Regions from separate parts of the Nocardia sp. NPDC006982 genome, predicted to be linked through region 4. Evidence: riboswitches for the same ligand, from Rfam matches in the RefSeq annotation. Region 4 holds a riboswitch; each other region holds the start of a gene.

Region 1 (4,962 bases), on a different contig from region 4:
CTCGAAGGCGCGCTTCTTGGCCTCGGCCTCCGGCGCGTTCAGTTCGAAGGTGACCACGGTGCCGCCGCCGCTCATCTGGCTGGTCGCCAGGTCGTACTGCGGATGCGAGTCCAGGTACGGGTAGCGCACCCACGAGACGGATTTGTTGCCCTCGAGGAAGCGGGCGATGCGCAGTGCGGATTCGGTCGAGTGACGCACGCGCAGCGGCATCGTCTCCAAACCCTTGAGCAGGGTCCATGCGTTGAACGGGCTCAGCGCCGGACCGGTATGGCGCATAAGGTTTTTCACCGGACCGTCGATGTAGTCCTGGGCGCCGAGGATCGCACCACCGAGCACCCGGCCCTGACCATCGATGTGTTTGGTGCCCGAATACACCAGCACATCCGCACCGAGTTCGAAACCGCGCTGCAGCAGTGGCGTGGCGAAGACGTTGTCCAGCACCACTTTCGCGCCTGCGGCATGCGCGAGTTCGGTCACCCGGCGCACGTCGACCAGGGTCTGCATCGGATTGGCCGGTGTCTCGAAGAACACGGCCTGGGTCGGCACCGAAAGCGCCTGCTCCCACTGATCCAGATCATCGCCGTCGACGAAGACCGTCTCCACACCCCAGCGCGGCAGAATCTCGTTGCACACCACGAAGCACGAGCCGAACAGGCTGCGCGCGGCCACAAGTCGATCGCCCGAGCCCAAAAGCGCACCTAGCGCGGTGAATACGGCCGACATGCCGCTCGCGGTAGCGAAACATGCTTCGGCGCCGTCGATCAGACGCAGGCGCTCCTCGAACATGGCGACCGTCGGGTTGCCGTAGCGGGAGTAGACGAAATGCTCGATATCGCCGGTGAACGCCGCCTCGGCCGCCTCGGCGCTCTCATAGACGAAACCGGAGGACAGGTACAGCGCCTCAGCGGTCTCCTCGAATCCCGAGCGGCGCAGGCCACCTCGCACGCCGAGCGTCGCGGGACCGACACCCTCGGGCAGTGGCTTGTCGAACGAACCGCCGGTGATCATGACTGCCGCCAGGGCAGGCCGATGGCGCGCCAGCCGGAGCCGCCGCGATGTCCGAGCTCATCGATCGGGCCTTCGAAGCCCTCCAGCACATTGAACGACGGGGCGATGCCGGCCCCGGTCGCGGCGACCGCCGCACCGATGGAACGCTGTCCGGAGCGACAGAGGAAGACGACGGGCGCAGCCGGATCGCGACCCTCCAGCGCCTTGGTCAGCTGCTCGACGAACTCACCGTTGCGGGCGCCGTTGCTGTCGACCCATTCGATCAGCACCGTCGGCCGTTCGATCGAGGTCGTATCCGGCACACCGACGAAACGCCATTCGGCCTCGGTGCGCACGTCTACCAAGACAGCTTCGGGATTGTCCTGCAACAACTCCCACGCCTGCTGTGGGGTGATGTCACCGGCATATGTCATGCGATCCTCCTGTGAATCCACGCTTGCCGCACCTGGGTTTCGGTGCGCGGCCAGGTCGTCACCCGGAGCACCCCACCGCGGAGGAGGGTTGCCGACCAGCCAGCCGGGGCTTGGCGCTGGTACTCATGACCCGAAAATGAGATTGCCTGGGCAGGGGCCGCCATGTCAAACCCCAGTTCGCACCGCGCAGAAGGAATCAACCGCAGACGATCCATCGGTCTTGGGAGCGGGTCAGATTCCAGGTTGCCGGGGTCTCCCGGCCCTCGACCGCGATGGTCACCGTCGCCTTGGCTTTATCGCCGTCGACCATCGCATTCTCAATCTTGGTGACCTTGATCGACTTTCCGGCCGCGGCCCCGCCGAATTGACCGGCGAGCGGCGTCTTGCTCTCGTCGAAGCCCTGACAGGCCACGCCCGGCGGCGGCGTGTTGTCGGTGGTGGCGCGGGCCTCTGCGTAGCGCTGCACCGCGGCCGCGATCTTGTCCGATTCTGTGACATTTTTCTCAGCGGGCGAAAGCACCGCACCGAGCACGATCGCGACCAGCACGACAGCGGCGAAGACGGCCGCCGCGATGAACGGCGCGATGGAGCGACGATCGGTCTGATCGACCTCGATTACGGGTTCTTCATCGGTGCCCTGCTGCTCTGTCATGGGTCGATCATCCCTGGTGGACGGCGGTATCCGGCATTCGGCCCCGGAACCTGCGCCGCGCGGATTTGATAGATGTGCGCAGAGCGGGTAGTCACGGTAGGTGGGCCGGGGGCAGCAAACACCCGGTGTACGCACCGCCGCAGGGTGCGCGCTGTGCCACCGATAGAATCGCGAGACTGCGGCGTGGCTGTCATAGCCGAGATGGCCGCCTGTTCGCATCAGCAGATGCGACCGAGAGGGTGCGTCAAGTTAGCCTAAGCTAAGACTGACGCCGTCAATTGTTTCGACCATAAGGGTGCGCGTAAAAGATGACCGAACAGAGTGCTGAGTCGACTAGCGGTGTGCGCGGGCCCTCCGTGGTTACGCAAGCTGCCTCCTCCGGGCCTGACGCGCACACCGCGGGGTCTCGCCCGCTTCGCATCGCGATCGTGGGCGCGGGCCCGGCCGGAATCTACGCCGCCGACGCGTTGATGAAGTCCGATGCCGAGGTGAGCATCGACCTGTACGAGCGCATGCCCGCGCCGTTCGGGTTGATCCGCTACGGCGTCGCGCCGGACCATCCGCGCATCAAGGGCATCATCACCGCCCTGCACAAGGTGCTGGACAAACCGCAGGTCCGCCTGCTCGGCAATATCGACTACGGCACCGACATCACCCTCGACGATCTGCGCACGTTCTATGACGCGGTGATCTTCTCCACCGGCGCCAACGCCGACCGCGCGCTGCCCATCCCCGGCATCGACCTGGACGGCAGCTACGGCGCCGCGGACTTCGTGTCCTGGTACGACGGGCATCCGGACGTGCCGCGCACCTGGCCGCTGGAGGCGGAGAAGGTCGCGGTCCTCGGTGTCGGCAATGTCGCACTCGACGTGGCGCGCGTGCTGGCCAAGACCGGCGACGAACTGCTGCCGACCGAGATCCCGCCGAACGTCTACAACGGACTGCAGGCCAATAAGGCCGTCGAGGTGCACGTCTTCGGCCGCCGCGGCCCGGCGCAGGCCAAGTTCACCCCGCTCGAGCTGCGCGAACTCGACCATTCCCCGACCATCGAGGTCATCGTCGATCCCGAGGACATCGACTACGACGAGGGCTCCGAGGCCGCGCGCAGGCACTCCAAGCAGGTCGACATGATCGCCAACACCCTCGAGCAGTGGGCCATCCGCGATGTCGGTAACCGCCCGCACAAGCTGTTCCTGCACTTCTTCGAGTCCCCGGCCGAGATCCTCGGCGAGGACGGCAAGGTCGCCGGCCTGCGCACCGAGCGCACCCAGCTCGACGGCACCGGCAATGTCAAGGGCACCGGCGTGTTCAAGGACTGGGACGTCCAGGCCGTTTACCGCGCCGTGGGTTACCTGTCGCAGAACCTCACCAACCTGCCGTTCGACGATCAGGCCGGTGTCGTTCCGAACGAGGCCGGACGCGTCCTGGCCGACGAGGATGCCGACGGTGCGGACCGCTATCTGCCCGCCACCTACGTCACCGGCTGGATCAAGCGCGGTCCGGTCGGCCTCATCGGCCACACCAAGGGTGACGCCAACGAGACCGTTGCCTGCCTGCTCGACGACAGCGTGAACTTCACCCCGGCCGCGAAGCCGGAACTGGATGCGGTCACCGAATTCCTGGAGAGCAAGGGCATCCCGTTCACCACCTGGCAGGGCTGGTACCGCCTCGACGCACACGAGCGCGCCCTCGGCGAGCCGGAGGGCCGCGAGCGCGTCAAGGTCGTCGAGCGCGAGGACATGCTGCGCGCGAGCGAGCCGCACAAGGTCTAGTGCGAACGCCACGGGGGGTGATCGTCACCTCCTGTGGTTCTCGACAATCCGACACGGCTGCGGCAGCACAAAATCTGTCGGGTCTGCCGCAGCGGAAATTCCGTCTCTGAGGCATTCTGTACAAGTGTTCGATGCCCATCTCCACATCTTCGACCCGCGGTTCCCGCTGGCCGAGAACGAGGGCTACCTGCCCGACCCGTTCACCATCGCCGATTATCGAAAGCGTATGTCGCGCTTCGATGTCGGCGGCGGCGCCGTGGTCAGCGGATCCTTTCAAGGCACCGATCAGACCTATCTGAAAGCGGCGCTGGCCGAGCTCGGCGAAGGGTGGGTCGGCGTCACCGCGCTGGACCCCGACGCCACCGACGAAGAGATCATCGAACTCGACCGGATCGGTGTGCGTGCGCTTCGGTTCAACGTCAAGCGCGCGGCCCCGGATATCACCGCGATGACGCTGCAGGCATTGCGCGCGCACGACCTCGTCGGCTGGCATGTCGAGATGTATATCGACGGCAACATGCTCACCTCGATGCAGCCGGTGATCTCGAAGCTGCCGGTTTTCTCCATCGACCATCTCGGCATGTCCGAGGAGGGTCTGCCGTATCTGCTGGATCTGGTGGATCGCGGTGCGCGGGTGAAGGCGACCGGCTTCGGTCGGGTGCACATGAAAGTGGCCGATACGCTGCGCCGGATCCACGCGGTCAATCCCGAGGCGCTGATGTTCGGCACCGATCTGCCCGGCACCCGCGCGGGGCGACCGTTCCGGGATTCCGATGTCGACCTGATCTGCGATGTGGTGGGCACCGATATGTTCAAGGTGCTGGAGGACAACGCGCGGGCGTTCTATCGACTGCCCGCCCGCGAACGGGCGATCCAGGCCGATCCGACGCCGACCCTGCCGATCCACCGCACCGAGCAGCCGACCCTGCCGCTGCGGCGCGATGAGCTACCGAAACTCGAACCAGCCGATACGATTCCGTTCCCCGCCATCGAGTGAGTACGACCCGGCCGTGGGCCGGTCGTCGCCGCGCTTTCTGCTCATTTGCCATCATCCTGGCCGTAGTAGGAGCCATCATCGTGCTGATCGTCGGCGTTATCGCCGACACTGCCTCGTAGT
Region 2 (4,962 bases), on a different contig from region 4:
CGCAAGGGATGGAGCGGCGGTTCCGCGGTACCGCAAATTGTTTGGTGAATTCTTCAGAGCGAATTCTGCACGCCGGCGGATCATGCCGACCTGGCCGAATCCGCCGCCCAGGCTCCGCGCACGTTCGTCCGCTGGCCATAAGTTCATCCGGTCCTCGGACCGCGTCAGCCCAATGCCGGGCGGCAGCTACGACCGAGCCGACGGCTCGGATCAGCCGATCGAGCAGGGCGCGGCGCCATCGTTGGTTTCGGGGTGGGCGAAGGGGCGGGTCTCCGGTGTCGGGTTCCAAAGTCCGTCAGTACTGGCGTAATTCCACGACGCACCCTTGTCGACGAGAGTAGCGATGGCCTCGACCAGCCGATCCACATCGGCGGAGCTGGTGCCGAGGCCGATGCTGGCACGCAGCGCACCGTCCAGGCCGAGACGCTCGAGCAGCGGGTGCGCGCAGAAGCGCCCGTCGCGTATGCCGATGCCGTGTTCGGCGGAGAGATAGGCCGCGACGTGTCCGGGGACGAATCCGTCCAGGGTGAAGGCGACAATGCCGACGGTGTCGGGGCTGTCGTCCCAGATGCGCAGCAGGTTGACCCCCGCAATCGCGGACAGCCCGGCACGCAGGCGATCGGCGAGCCTTCGCTCATGCGCGGCAAGGGTTTTCGGATCGATCGCGCACAGCGCATCACATGCGGCGGCGAGCGCGGCCGCGCCCAGGACATTCGGCGAACCGGCCTCGTGACGCTGCGGTGCCGATGCCCATTCCGTGCTGGTAGTGGTGACCTCGCGGACCGCCCCGCCGCCCGCCAGATAAGGTTCGGCGGCATCGAGCCAATCCCGGCGTCCGACAAGCACTCCCGCGCCGAACGGTGCGTAGAGCTTGTGACCGGAAAAGGCGAGGTAGTCGATTCCGGTGGCGCGCAGGCTGATTCGACGATGCGGTGCCAGCTGCGCGGCATCGACCAGGATGCGCGCACCGCACTGGTGCGCGATGGTGGCCAGGCGCTCGAGCGGCAGCACCTCACCGGTCACATTGGACGCGCCGGTGACCGCGAGCAATGCCGCCGGCTTACTGCACAATTCGGCGATCAGCTGGCGGATCGTCTCCTCGACGGTCGCCGCGGCCTTGACGACGCGACGACCGTGCCGGGTCCAGGGCAGGAGGTTCGCATGATGTTCGATATCCAGCACCACGGTGTCGCCGGGCACACAGGCGGCGAGCAGATTCAGCGAATCGGTGGTGTTGCGGGTGAACACCACGACTTGGCCGTCGGCGGCGTCGAGGAAGCGGGTGACCGAACCGCGTGCGGCCTCGTAGCACTCGGTGGAGATCCGCGAGGCGTAACCGGCGCCGCGGTGCACGCTCGCGTAGAACGGCAGCAGCTGCTGCACGCGGTCGGTGACCTGCGCCAATGCCGGTGCGCTAGCGGCGTAGTCGAAGTTCGCGTAGGTGGTCGTTCCGCCCTGTACCAGCGGCACTCGGAGATCGTCGCCGGAGACCCGGGCGAGGGCGGCACAGCTCTGATCGATTACAGCGGTCATCACAAAATCCCATCGGCTATGGGACCCGAAATCTGGTGATCATCCGAGTCCGCGCTTGCCGCACCCGGTCGGGCTGCGGCCCGGTCGTCACCCGGAGCACCCCACCGCGGAGGAGGGTTGCCGACCAGCTAGCCGGGGCTTGACGCTGGCACTCATGACCTGAACCGAGATTGGCAGATACCGCACCGCCCTGTCAACCGGTCCATTGCTGCATACACATGCAGTCGAATAAATAACCTTGCAATGCCGAGTGATGTGCGATCTGATCGAGAGGTGACGCTTTCCCTGCTGCTCAGCTTCATCGGCCTGTGCATTCTGCTGTCGATCACGCCCGGCCCGGATTCGTTCCTGGTGCTGCGCTTCTCGATCGTGGACGCGCGACCCGGTATTGCCGCGGCGATCGGCTCGGCATTGGGCGGGATCGTGTGGGCGGTGGTGGTCGCGGCAGGGGTGGCCGCCCTGCTGGAACAGTCCGCGACGGCCTACCGAACGCTCAAGGTCATCGGCGGAATCTACTTGGTGTACTTGGGAATTCGCGCACTGATCGATCACCGCAAGCAGCGCAGGGCGGGCACCGCCGCGGCGTCCGGACAGTCGGCCGCGGAGGCCCCCGCCTCGATCCGCTCGGCATTCGCCGCAGGCCTGGTGTCGTGCATGTTCAACCCGAAGGTCGGGCTGTTCTACCTGGCGGTACTGCCGCAATTCCTCACCGATGTCACATTTCTGAACACCCTCGCCCTTGGCGCCATCGAATGCTCCATTGCCGCCGTCGAGATGATCCTGCTCGCCGTGCTGGCGTCACGAGCGGTTGCCATGTTGCGCCGACCACAGGTTCGCGATCGGCTCGAACAGATCAGCGCGGCCATACTCGCAGCGCTCGGCATCGGCACGGCCGCTTCCGCCGCGTAATCCGGCATGCGCCTGGCCGGTCGCCACCGACCAGGCGCACAGCGTCACGGATTCGGCTGAATCTCTTTGCGCCACAGCAATAGTGATGCGATCAACGAGATGACCGACGCGGCCGTGAGCCACCAGAACGCGTGCCGGAACCCGGCATCCACCGACAATCCCGCAGCGGCCGCGCGATACAGCACCACCGCGAGCAGTGCCGCTCCGATCGACCCGCCGACCCGCTGCAGAATATTCACGAACGATGCCGCATCCGGCAGCTGATCGGGCCGCGCCGCGGCGTAGGCCGCAGCGATGATCGGCACCCCGGTCAATCCGGTCGCCACACCGCGGATCAACAGAAGTACCTGCACGACAACGGGATTCATCGACGCATCGCCGAACGCGAACGGCACCGTGACTGCGGCCGTCACCGCACTGCCGACCACCGCGACCACTCCCCCGCCGTACCGATCGGTCAAGCGCCCGCCGACGGGCAGCGCGATGATGCCACCGATCCCGAAGGACATGAGCAGCAAACCCGTCGCGATGAGACCGTCGCGATGCAGCACTTGAAAGTACAACGGCAGCAACAGCATTGCCCCGAACAGCGACGCACCGGCGAAGAAGTTCGCCACATTCGCCGTCGCGAATACCGGATGCCGGAACATTCCGACATCGAGCAGACTTCCGCCGCCACCGCGCACCGACCGCACCACGAACAGGCCGAGCGCCAACACCCCGACCACTACCGACACCCAGACCGTCGGCGCGGAAACGCTACCGCGACTGCCGAATTCACCCAGCCCATAGACCAGCGCCGACAGCCCGACCGCGATCAATGCGAATCCGGTGGCATCGAATCGACCGCCGTTGCCCGACGCCTGCGCCCGCGGTAACAGCCGACGCCCCAGGACGAACGCCACCAGCCCGAACGGGATATTGATCAGGAACAACCACTCCCAATCCAGGTTCGCCAGCATGACGCCGCCGATGGTCGGTCCGATCGCGGGCGCGGTGACCACCGCGATGCCGACGACACTCATTACCCGGCCCAACCGATGCGGACCCGCGACCTGCCCGAGCAGCGTCTGCCCGGCGGGCACCAATAGCCCCGCGGCCAGACCCTGCGCGATCCGAAAACCGATGAGCCAGCCGATATTCGGAGCCAGCGCGCACAGTCCCGAGGTCACCGTGAATCCGGCGAGCGCGGCCAACCAGACCCGGTCCATTCCGAATTGCCGCCCGAGCCAACCGCACAGCGGCAGCGTGACGGCGAGCGCAAGCAGATACCCGCTCGCGATCCACTGGGCACTGTCCAGTGCCGCACCGAGATCCGTCGCGATGGAGTTCAGCCCGATATTCACCAGCGACGTGTCCAACATGCTCATGACGGCGCCGAAGACCACCACACCGGCCACCCGCCAGACCTGCGCGGGAATGGCTTCGAGTGCGGGCGCGGTGGCGGCGACGGCCGTTCGAGTATCCGACATGGATCCTCCGCTATTTGTAGACAACCTAGATTGCGGAGGTTATCAACAATCTGGCTCATCAACAATAGATATGATTACCGAATGCCCGCTGACCACATTCACCCCCGCGGCCTGCTCCGCTTCCCGACCTACGCGCTCGGCAAGCTGCACAAGGCCGTACACGCCGAGATGGGCACGTCATTGCGTGAACACTGGGTGCTGGTCTGCCTGGAGGAATTCGACGACCTGTCCCAGCAGCAGGTCTCCACCGCGCTCGGCATCGACCGCAGCGAGGTGGTCCGGCTGATCGACGGCTTGGAGGAGTCCGGTTTCGTCATCCGCACCCGCGATTCGACGGACCGGCGCAAATACCGGCTGTCCATCACCCAGACCGGACGCGCCGAACGCCGCAAGACCGACGAACTCATCGAAGAGGCCGCCGAGCGGGTGCTGTACCGCCTCGACGAGGACGAGCGGCAGACCCTGCACCGCCTTGCGCTGAAAGCACTGGGCGAAGAACTCTGACCGATACCGCAGGTACCGTAGACAGTTGGTCACCATGGCGTTTGCCCACTGGTAACCCTGCTGTGAAACAACAACGAGGAAGCGCAAGGCAGGTCTATGAGAGGTGGGCAGGACGTGATGCTGCGGCCGCAGGTCGACACCGCGGCGGGCACAGACCCGACCGACGGGCTCCGCACCCCCGAACCCTTGCTACGCGCCGCACTCGCGCCGCAGGCCAGGACCCTTGTCGACATCCTCAACAGCACCGCGCAAGCCCATCCGGAGGCACCCGCGATCGATGACGGTCGCGTAGCGCTCAGCTACACCGAATTGCTGGCCGAAATCGACGCCGGAGTCATGCGCTTGACCGCGGCGGGTGTGCGTCCCGGCGACCGCGTCGGCGTGCGGATGCCATCCGGCACACATGAGCTTTACGTCACTATTCTGGCGATTCTTTTTGCCGGGGCGGCTTACGTCCCGGTGGACGCCGACGATCCGGACGAGCGCGCCCGGCTCGTCTTCGGTGAGGCCCGCGTCACCGCGATCGTGACCGCGGCAGGCATCG
Region 3 (4,962 bases), on a different contig from region 4:
GGCGTCGATCGTGACCTGGTCGTCTGTCTTGTCCCGATATTCGATGCCGAGGTCGTAATACTCGAGGTTCACATCGAGATACGGGTGGATCAGCTTGTCCTTGATGAACTGCCAGATGATCCGGGTCATCTCGTCGCCGTCGAGTTCGACGACGGTGCCTTCAACCTTGATCTTGGACATGGATCTTCGTGTCCTCCTAGGATGGTGCCCTTATTGCACGGCCAGGCGAACACGCTTGTGAGCGGACCCCAGCTGTTCCAACAGACAACGTATATGTCCCGCGTTGTCCGCGAGACGAGTGGTGCAAACAAGACAAGCGTACTGCTGCCATTGTTCTCACCGCGCGGGCAGCCCCCCATGTGAAGCTGCCCGAAATTGTTACCGACAAGTAGGTCGGCGGTGCCGACACCCTGCCGAAATAGCGATGTCCGGGCATCCCAACGGATACCCGGACATCGCTATTTCAGGATCACACCGCGACCGGAATCCGCGCCTCTTCCTCGGATCCCTCGATCAGATTTTCCGGCTTGTCCCGAATCATCAACGCGATCACCGGAATCGCCGCGAGGAAGAATCCGGCGCCAACATAGAACGCCACGTCGTAGCTGTGGATCGAAGCGCGGGCCATCAGGTTGTCCACCGTCGGATTGTTCTGCGCGAAGGTCTTGGCCGTCTGCACCGAGATGGTGGTGAGCAGTGCGGTGCCCACCGCGCCGCCGACCTGCTGTGCCGCATTCAACAGCGCACTGGCCACACCCGAGTCCGCCTCCTCGACCTGATGCAGCGCGACGGTCTGCATCCCGACGAACAGCGGGCCCATACCGAGCGCGATCAGCACCTGCGCCGGCAGCACACCGGCCGCGTAGCTGTCGCCGTAGCTCAGCTGCGCCAGCCACACCAGACCGAGCACACCGAGCACGGCCCCGGCCACCATCAGCGGGCGCGGGCCCAGCTTCGGCAGCAGCGCGCTGGTGACACCGGCGGAGATCGCGATGCCCGCCGGGAACGGCAGGAAGGCGAAACCGGCCTTCAGCGACGAGTAGCCGAGGGTGATCTGGAAGTAGTAGCTCAGGAACAGGAACATCGCGAACATCGCGATCGGGATCAGCAACGCGGCCAGGAAGGCGCCACCGCGGTTGATCTCACCCGGAATATGCAGCGGCAGTAGCGGATTCGACGAGCGACGCTCGATGGCGACGAAGGCGATCAGCAGAGCGACGCCGATGACGAGCAGCCCGAGGGTGCTGCCGGCCAGCCAGCCGTCCTCGGCGGCGCGGCTGAATCCGTACACGATGGCGATCAGACCGAGCGTCACGGTGACGGCGCCGGGCACGTCATAGCCGGCGGTGCGCGGTGTCGGCACATCCTTCACCACGAAAGCCAGGGCGCCGAGCAGCGCGAGCAGTGCGATCGGGGTATTCACCAGCAGGCACCAGCGCCAGGAGGCGTATTCGGTCAGCGCGCCACCCGCGATCAGGCCGAGTGCCGCACCACCCGCGGAGATACCGGCGAAGACGCCGAACGCGGTCGCGCGCTCCTTGGCCTCGGTGAAGGTCACCGAGAGCAGTGACAGTGCCGCGGGCGCGAGCAGCGCCGCGAACGCACCCTGCAGTGCCCGTCCGGCGAACAGCTCCGCACCGTTCTGCGCCAGACCCGCCACCGCGGACGCACCGGCGAAGCCGACCAGGCCGACGATGAAGATCCGACGCCGCCCGACGTAGTCGGCCAGCCGTCCGCCGAGCAGCAGCAGACCGCCGAAAATCAGCGTGTAGGCGGTCAGCATCCACTGCCGATTGCCGTCGCTGATGTCGAGATCCTGCTGGGCGAAGGGCAGCGAGATGGTCACGATGGTGGCGTCGAGAACCACCATGAGCTGGGCCAATGCGATCACCCCCAAGGCCCACCAGCGTGCCGAACTCGTTTGCTTCTCCAGAACTTCCACCGCAGTCTCGCTCACCTTGGTCTCCTCGTCCGACGTTCGTGCAGCCATCCTGTCATTGGCAGACATTTGTCGTCAAGAGAAAAATGTCGCACTACGACATTTGACTGTTAAGGACACAAACCGTCCCGATTGCGTTAACATGAGGCCATGCTCGAGTCATCGACGCCGATCGGCGCGAGCGCCACAGCCGAGGACGCTGTGCGCGCCCCAGCGAACCCAGGGCCCAATGCGTCCGGCGGTCCGGGGTTGCGCGAGCGCAAGAAGCAGCAGACCCGGTTGCGCATCATCGAGGTGGCGCTCGACCTGTGCGACGCACAGGGATTCGACGCGACGACGGTCGAACAGATCGCGGACCGCGCGGATGTTTCCCCGCGCACGATCAACCGGTATTTCGACAGCAAAGAGGCCATCGTCCTCGGGCCGGTCAAGGACTTCGGACTCGCGATCGCCGAATGCCTGCGCGGACTCCCGGTCACTGGCAATGAGCTGCAATCGCTGCGCGAGGCCTTCCTGCTGGTCGTCGACCAAGCCGCGGTGAATGTCGAGGGACCGCTGTCGTTCCGGCGCTTCCAGCAGATGCAGCGGATCCTGCGCAGCAGTCCGACGGTCAGTGCGCAGAGCATGGAACTGGCCGACGATAAGAACGCCGCGATCGCCGACGTGATCGCCGAGCGACTCGGCACCCAGCCCGACGCGCTACCGGTACGACTGGTCGTCGGCGCCTGGCAGCTGATCGGCCACCTCAGCATGGAGTGCCAGAACTCGATCTTCGACGAGGAAGACACCGCCGCGGCCGCCGCGGAGGCCCGCACCGGATTCACCACGTCGTTCGACGAGTTCATGCGTGTATGCACCGGGCAGCCCGCGACCGAACCGGCGGACAACCGGTAACGGATTTCAATCGCCGACCGCGCGCCGGTTACCATGTCCGTCAGGTCATGAGTGCCAGCGCGAAGCCCCGGCTTGCTGGACGGCAACCCTCCAGCAGCGGTGGGGTGCTCCGGGTGATGACCGGGCTCTCGATGGTCGAGAGCAAGCGCGCACTTCAGGAGGTATTTCCGATGAGTTGTTGTCCGTTACCCAGATCCCGATAAGACCTGCTGGCGAACAACCCTTTGGAGCACGACATGAGTGACCCCATCGCGTCCGCGGCCGCACTCCCGGTCTACCGGACCACGGCCCGGTTCAGTCGGGTAGCTAACATCGAGGATGTGCGTCCCCTCGTGATTCCCCCGGCATCGGCGACGCACTGTCCGCGGCGGGCTGTTTTCACGGCGGCGACGACGTGAGCGAGCGTAAGCGAGTGAACCAAAAACACAGCCGAGCATCGCTCGGTCATGGCGGAGCCGAGCGCCAGCGAGGCGGAGTCATGAGCGAGCGAACCATCGACACAGCACCCTCGGTCGCGACGGAGCCGAGCGCCGGCGAGGCGGAGTCGTGACCGTGACCGACCCCAGTACCGCGCGTTCGTCCGCGGTGGCCCTGCCACCGCCGGACGGGAGGCTCGGCATCATTGCCATCGGGGACGTGCGGCTGGAGACCGGCGCGGTCATCCCGGACGTTCATCTGGCCGTCCAGCGCTGGGGTGAGCTCTCCCCCGCACTGGACAACGTGGTGCTCGTCGAGCACGCGCTGACCGGCGATTCGCATGTCGTCGGGGTGCCCGACGATATCCATCCGCTGCCCGGCTGGTGGGACGGCATGGTCGGGCCGGGCGCACCGGTGGATACCGACGAATGGTGCGTCATCGCGACGAATGTGCTCGGCGGCTGCAAGGGCAGCACCGGCCCCTCGACGCTGGCACCGGACGGAAAGCCTTGGGGTGCAAGGTTTCCGGAGATATCTATCCGCGATCAGGTGACCGCGGAAGCGGCGCTGCTCGATCTGCTCGGCATCGAACGCCTGGCCGCCGTCGTCGGCGGTTCGATGGGCGGCATGCGGGTGCTGGAGTGGATGGTCGGCGCGCCGGAGCGGGTCGTATCCGCACTGGTACTTGCCGTCGGCGCACGCGCCACCGCCGACCAGATCGGCACGCAGACAACGCAAATCGCCGCCATCAAGGCCGATCCGGACTGGCAGGGCGGCGACTACCACGACACCGATCGCGCCCCGACGACCGGCATGGGCATCGCCCGCCGCATCGCACACCTGACCTACCGCACCGAGGGCGAACTCGATCACCGCTTCGAGAACAATGCGCAGGGCGACGAGGATCCGCGCAACGGCGGCCGCTACGCGGTACAGAGCTATCTGGACCACCAGGCCGAAAAGCTTTGCAGCCGTTTCGATCCCGCCACCTACGTGCTGCTGACCGAGGCGATGAACCGGCACGATATCGGCCGCGGGCGCGGCGGCATCGCGGCCGCCCTCGCCGCCACCCCGGTACCGTGCGTGGTCGGCGGCGTCGACTCGGATCGCTTGTACCCGTTGCGAACTCAACAGGAACTGGCCGACGGACTGCCGGGCTGCGAGGGCCTGGAGATCGTGCACTCCCGCGACGGCCACGACGGCTTCCTCACCGAAGCCGCCGCCGTATCCAAGCTGCTGACCGAGACAATGCGGTTGGCGCGAGTCGGTCGCAACGGCTGAAAGTTCGGCGTCCCATCATTCGGTTGACTGTGCGGCGGGGGCTCCGACGAGCAGTTGGACGATGGAGTGGACGAAGCCTTCCAATCGCTCGCGCGGATACTCGTCCGGCGCGCTGACCGCGAGCCTGCCGAGCATCTCGGCGACGCTCAACACCGAGTTGGTAAGTAGTGCGGAATCCATTCCCGCCCAACGAGGATCGAGTGCGATGCCCATACTGACCAGGGATTCGGCCTGGGTGAAGATACCGGTGCGGGAATCGGCTAGTGCCGCACGGTATTCGTCGGGGGCGCTGCCGGGAGTGGCGAGGATCAGGCGCCAGCGCGTCGGATTCTCCAGTGCGACACCGACGAACGCTTCGACCGTAGCCGAGGCCGCAGTCACCGGATCGGTACCGAGCAGATCGGTGGGCAGGGTCGCGGCGACCTGCTCGA
Region 4 (4,962 bases):
ATGGCCACGCGCTGCTGTTGTCCGCCGGACAGCCGCCGCGGATAGGCGTCGGTCAGGTCGCCGATGCCGACCCGCTCGAGCAAATCCCGTGCCTCGGACTCGATTTCCGCACGCGGGCGACCCTGCGCGGAAATCGGTGCGAGCGTGACATTGTCGAGCACCGTCAGATGCGGGAAGAGATTGAACTGCTGGAAGACGAAGCCGATATGCGAGCGCTGTTTTCGCACTTCGCGGTCCGGCAGCGCATGCAACTTATTGCGGCGCAGCCGATATCCGATCAGTTCGCCGTCGATGTGCACGGTGCCCGCATCCAGCGACTCCAGATGGTTGACCACCCGCAGCAGCGTCGACTTGCCGGATCCGGACGGTCCGATCACGGCGACCACTTCACCGGCCCGCACGGTCAGATCGATGCCGGCAAGGACCTCGGTGCTGCCGTAGGACTTACGCACACCGCGCACCTGTACCGCAGGGGCCTGGGCCACCGGCGCGCTCATCGAGTCGCTCCGCGCGGTGCGGCGGAACCGATTTCGGCGATTTCGCGCAGCCCGCGCCAGACCTTCTGCACCGGTGTCGGTGGGGGCGTGCGGTGCGTGCCCTTGGCGTAGTGGCGTTCGATATAGAACTGCACCACCGACAGAATCGTGGTCAGCACGATGTACCAGACGGTGGCCACCATGAGCAGTGGCACCACCCGGCCGTTGCGGCCGTAGATCACCTGGACCTGGTAGAAGAGTTCCGCGATCGCCATGACCGAGACGATCGAGGTGCCCTTGAACAGGCTGATCACCTCATTGGTCGCATTCGGCAGAATCGAGCGCATGGCCTGCGGGACGATGACCGTGCGGAACTGGCGGACCGGTGGAATACCGAGTGCCGCAGCTGCTTCCAGCTGCCCCGGATCGACCGAAATGTATCCGGCCCGGATGATCTCGGCCGCATACGCCGCCTGATGCAACGCGAGGCCGATGACCGCCGCGGTGAAACCGCTGATCACCCCGTTCACCTCGAAGGTGAGAAAGGAAGGGCCGAACGGGATTCCGAGCGAAAGCGTGTGGTAGAGGTAGGCGATGTTGAACCAGAACAGCAGTTGCACGATCAGCGGAATCGAGCGGAACGCCCAGATGTAGACCCACGAGATCACCCGCAGCACCGGATTGTTCGACAGGCGGGCGATCGCCAATGCCGTACCGATCAGAAAGCCTAGCGCCGTACCCCACAGGGTCAGCTCCAAGGTGACCTTCAGCGCCGACAGCACCGATTTCGCGGTGAAGTACTTGGCGAACGTCGACCAATCCCAGCCCGGATTGGTGGCCAGTCCGTGGACGAACTGTGCGAGCAGCACGAGCGCGACGGCGCTGACGACCCAGCGCCACGGATGCCAGGATTTGGCGATCGCCGGTGCGTCGGTACTGCTTACGGTGGCGGTGGGTGCAGCCGGTATCGGGACATCCGATACCGGAGTATCGGATGCGACGGATGCGCTCATATTTCGGTTCCTCCATCGTTCCCGGCGGAAGCACCCGCACCCGGTGACCGGGGGGTTGCTGCGACGTCGACGAGCCAGGTCTCTCGGTCGCTCTGGATGGTGTGTCCGACGCCGAGCACGGGTCGGTCAATGGGTCTAGCCGAAATATCATGCGAAGCAGGCGAAGTCCGGCACAAGGGTACGAATCAGCGTGAGCGCAGACCTTGCTTGCATGGTCGTGAGCAGTCACTATTGGTCCGGTCGCGCATTGGATCGCGGCATTTCGGAGCAAGTTTTCCGCGTGCTCTTCGTCCGGATTGCCCGCCTGGGCAGCGCCGCGGCGGTCCATCGGGACGCGCGGCGCGAACGTGTCGACCGCCAAAATAAACGCGGTTGCGAAGGTTTGCCGGAGTACTCTCGGACCTCGATTCGTGCCCGACGATGAGGAGGTCCGCCGTGACCCTGCTGCGCCGTCTGACCACGCTAGCCACCATCGCGACCGGTACGGCCGCGCTGACTCTCGCCGCCCCCGGCATCGCCGCCGCGGGTCCGGCGGCGATGCCCGCCCCCGCCGTTCCGGCCGCGACCGCACCGTCCACCCCGACCGCACCAGGTGATCTGTTCGCCGGTTACCGAGCCGTCGTGGACGCGCTGCGCACCTTCGACATCGACCCGTTCCTGTACCCGGCGCTCGCGCCGTTCTGCTCCGACACCGGCAGCCTCGGTCTGGTGCCCGCGGTTGCGGGCGCAGTCCCCGGGCCGTGGCCCAAAACCACGGTGGCCATTCCGGGACTCGACCCGAGCGCCGTCAAGGCGGGCCAGGTCATGTTCACCTTCGTCCCCTACGGCCTCGGCCCGGACAGCACGAATGCTTCAGGCATGAACGTCGCCTGGGTCAACCTGGCCAATGGCCGCAGCGGCATCACCGCCATGGGATCGATCTCCGATGTGGTCCGCACGATGGTGCCCGCCGAAACCCCGACCGAGATAAGGCCACTGGCCGAACGCGCCATCCAAGACTTCTTCGCCGTATTCCCGGTCGGCGGTGTGCGCGCGGTTCCCGTCGACACCGGATCCGGCACCGTACTCGCCGCCGTCTTCGGCACCGTGGACCACGGCACCAAGTCCTGCTTCTTCGTCCCGACCATAGGACTCACCACAGTGCGCTGATCCACGGGCCCTGGCCGAGACAGGCTCGGGGCCCGTGGACAGATCCCGGCCCCGCGGAATCGACTGCGGTCGCCGGCGCAGCCCGCCCCATCCCTGAGAGTCCTGAGGACCGATCAAGATCAGGTGGCACTGGCGGCTGGGTCTTCTCGGGCGATGCCGCCACGGATCCCACCTGATCTTGATCAGCGGGTCAAGGGGCGGGACTTCCAGGTCAACGCGCCGGTGCGGTGGGCGCGGCGGGAGCGGGTCCAGAGGCGGAGGTAGGCGTCGATGGAGATCGGATGTGCCAGGGCAGCAAGGGCGTCGGTGCGGGTCGTGGCGCCGCGTTCCAGTGAGCGCGCGAGCAGGCGGCTGGCGACCGCGGCGCCGTAGCCGATGAGACCGGCGGTGCGTATGGAGCCCTGGCCGCCGATCGCGGCCAGTGGGGGCGCCCAGTAGGCCAGTGTCGCAACGGCTCCCACCGCCGCGCCGCCGATTGTCGTGCCGCCGTAGGCGGACCACAGCCAACGGTTGTAACCGGTCTCCAGTTCGGCTGCGCCACGGTACATTCGGGTGCTCGCCGCTCGGCCTGCCGCGACCAGCGCGGTCCGGCGACCCGAGCGACGCAGCGCGCGAGCGATATCCAGGTCCTCGGTCGGGCTCGCGGCGACCGCGGCATGCCCGCCGATGGCGTGGTAGGCGGTGGCGTCGAACACCAGGAACTGGCCGCAGGCCACGGCTGTCGAGGGGCGCAGGCTGCGATTGGCGGCCGCGATCGGCAGGCTCGTCGCCCACGACCAGCACAGCAGCGGCTGCACCAGCGCCTCGGCCAGCGATTCGGTCACCTGGTACGGCCACGGTGACAACAATGCGGCTCGGCTGCGGCGCAATTCGGCGGTCGCCGCGGCGACCGCATTCGGTGCCAGTCGTACATCGGCATCGAGAAAGATCAGCACCGTGGCATCGGCCAACTCGGCCAGTCGCGCGCAGGCCGCGGCCTTTCCGGTCCATCCGGGTGCGGGTTCGGTCTCGGAGCGGAACACCGTGAAGCGCGAATCGTCCGCAATCGCGTCGAGCGCGGCCGCTTCGGTCCCGTCCGACGACGCGTCGTCGAGAATCAGCACCCGCAGTCGCGGCACACCCACCTGGCCACGGAGATCATTGATCAGCTCGGGCAGTCGCTGTGCCTCATCGCGTGCCGGGATACACACCGACACCGGCTCGATCACGGTATTCGGTCCGGCCGAGAGCCTGCGCACCGTCACGCGGTTGAACAACGCTGTCCCGCAACCGAACAGCGCGATACCCGCGCCCGTCCACGCGGCGATCGCCGCGCCCGCGCGCAGGGTTCGCGTCAGCGGCGGGTCAGCGAACGCCACAGATTGCTCGGTGAGAAGTTGGTTTCCGGTGCACCGGGCGGTGCCGGGTTGCGGTCCATGTAGGCGATGGCGGCGATGATGGCGGCGACGGCGAGGGTGATACCGCCGACGATGCCTGCCCAGCCCGCGAAGGAGCGGGTATTCGGGTCCGCGTAGCTGACCTCGGCGCGCAGGGTAGAGACATCGCCGGGCGGCAGTTTCCAGGAGACGGTCGAGTCGTCCTCGCGATTGCCGTTGGTCTTGGCGACGCGGGCCGGGAAAGCCACGGTGAACTGCACATCCGAACCGTGCGGTGGAACGGATTTCAGATCGACCCGGCCATTGAGGCTGACCAGGTCGCCGGTGCGCTGGAACGACAGGTTGAACATGCCCTGGGTCTGATCGGAGAGCGCGCCGAGCTGGCCGACCTCACCGAAGGACAGATCCTCGAAGAACACCTTGCTGCCCACATAGCCGTCCTGGCTGTACGGCTCGACCCGAACCTTCGCGGCCAGCGAATCGGGCGCCTTCAGCTGCGGGCCCTTGTCATTGGCGTCCGCGGGCACCACCGCGGCCACGATCCGTCCGGAGACCCGGTCATTGGACGACACACCCATCGACACCTGCACCCGCAGGCAGCCCGCGAGCATGGGCACCAGCATCGCGGCCAGCAGTACTGCCGCGGCCACCCGTGCTCCGGGCCGGGGAGAACGTGGCGGTCGAACCGATGTGTCGGGCATCGCGGTGAGAGGACTCGGCTGCACGGCTCACATCGTGCCAGGCGGTCGCCCCGAATTGCCACGCGACGGGCGGAACGCACGCCGACCGAAGTATCGGACAGCCGGTCCGCACCGCTTCAGACCCGCCGGGCCGCGACCGATCGCACCAGCAGCGGCACGCCGAGCACCCCCAGCCCGATGCACCCGTACCAGGCCGAATACGGCAGATCGAGGAACACCGCGTGCGCGAGCGTCGACCCGAGCCAGG

The links. Region 4 has a riboswitch for S-adenosylmethionine ahead of ACFYOW_RS37935 (amino acid ABC transporter permease). Riboswitches for the same ligand answer to the same signal wherever they lie in the genome.
Region 1: it holds a riboswitch for S-adenosylmethionine, as region 4 does, so the genes downstream of both, ACFYOW_RS36185 (rhodanese-like domain-containing protein) here and ACFYOW_RS37935 (amino acid ABC transporter permease) in region 4, are expected to answer to the same signal.
Region 2: it holds a riboswitch for S-adenosylmethionine, as region 4 does, so the genes downstream of both, ACFYOW_RS34300 (aminotransferase class V-fold PLP-dependent enzyme) here and ACFYOW_RS37935 (amino acid ABC transporter permease) in region 4, are expected to answer to the same signal.
Region 3: it holds a riboswitch for S-adenosylmethionine, as region 4 does, so the genes downstream of both, ACFYOW_RS32360 (homoserine O-acetyltransferase) here and ACFYOW_RS37935 (amino acid ABC transporter permease) in region 4, are expected to answer to the same signal.

What each region holds. Positions count from the first base shown of each region.
Region 1 is NZ_JBIAFV010000013.1:67,095-72,056, forward strand. It holds gene ACFYOW_RS36180 (O-succinylhomoserine sulfhydrylase) at 1-1,008, opposite strand, end outside; gene ACFYOW_RS36185 (rhodanese-like domain-containing protein) at 1,005-1,421, opposite strand; SAM riboswitch class IV at 1,436-1,552, opposite strand; gene ACFYOW_RS36190 (hypothetical protein) at 1,618-2,073, opposite strand; gene ACFYOW_RS36195 (FAD-dependent oxidoreductase) at 2,430-3,845, shown strand; gene ACFYOW_RS36200 (amidohydrolase family protein) at 3,970-4,842, shown strand.
Region 2 is NZ_JBIAFV010000011.1:191,528-196,489, reverse strand. It holds gene ACFYOW_RS34300 (aminotransferase class V-fold PLP-dependent enzyme) at 211-1,533, opposite strand; SAM riboswitch class IV at 1,580-1,693, opposite strand; gene ACFYOW_RS34295 (LysE family translocator) at 1,807-2,442, shown strand; gene ACFYOW_RS34290 (DHA2 family efflux MFS transporter permease subunit) at 2,487-3,914, opposite strand; gene ACFYOW_RS34285 (MarR family winged helix-turn-helix transcriptional regulator) at 3,996-4,418, shown strand; gene ACFYOW_RS34280 (Pls/PosA family non-ribosomal peptide synthetase) at 4,536-4,962, shown strand, end outside.
Region 3 is NZ_JBIAFV010000010.1:67,808-72,769, reverse strand. It holds gene ACFYOW_RS32375 (NADP-dependent isocitrate dehydrogenase) at 1-180, opposite strand, end outside; gene ACFYOW_RS32370 (MFS transporter) at 470-1,957, opposite strand; gene ACFYOW_RS32365 (TetR family transcriptional regulator) at 2,090-2,833, shown strand; SAM riboswitch class IV at 2,877-2,987, shown strand; gene ACFYOW_RS32360 (homoserine O-acetyltransferase) at 3,419-4,531, shown strand; gene ACFYOW_RS32355 (TetR/AcrR family transcriptional regulator) at 4,547-4,962, opposite strand, start outside.
Region 4 is NZ_JBIAFV010000014.1:170,368-175,329, forward strand. It holds gene ACFYOW_RS37930 (amino acid ABC transporter ATP-binding protein) at 1-497, opposite strand, end outside; gene ACFYOW_RS37935 (amino acid ABC transporter permease) at 494-1,489, opposite strand; SAM riboswitch class I at 1,499-1,592, opposite strand; gene ACFYOW_RS37940 (hypothetical protein) at 1,925-2,638, shown strand; gene ACFYOW_RS37945 (glycosyltransferase) at 2,821-3,963, opposite strand; gene ACFYOW_RS37950 (LppM family (lipo)protein) at 3,972-4,715, opposite strand; gene ACFYOW_RS37955 (carotenoid biosynthesis protein) at 4,832-4,962, opposite strand, start outside.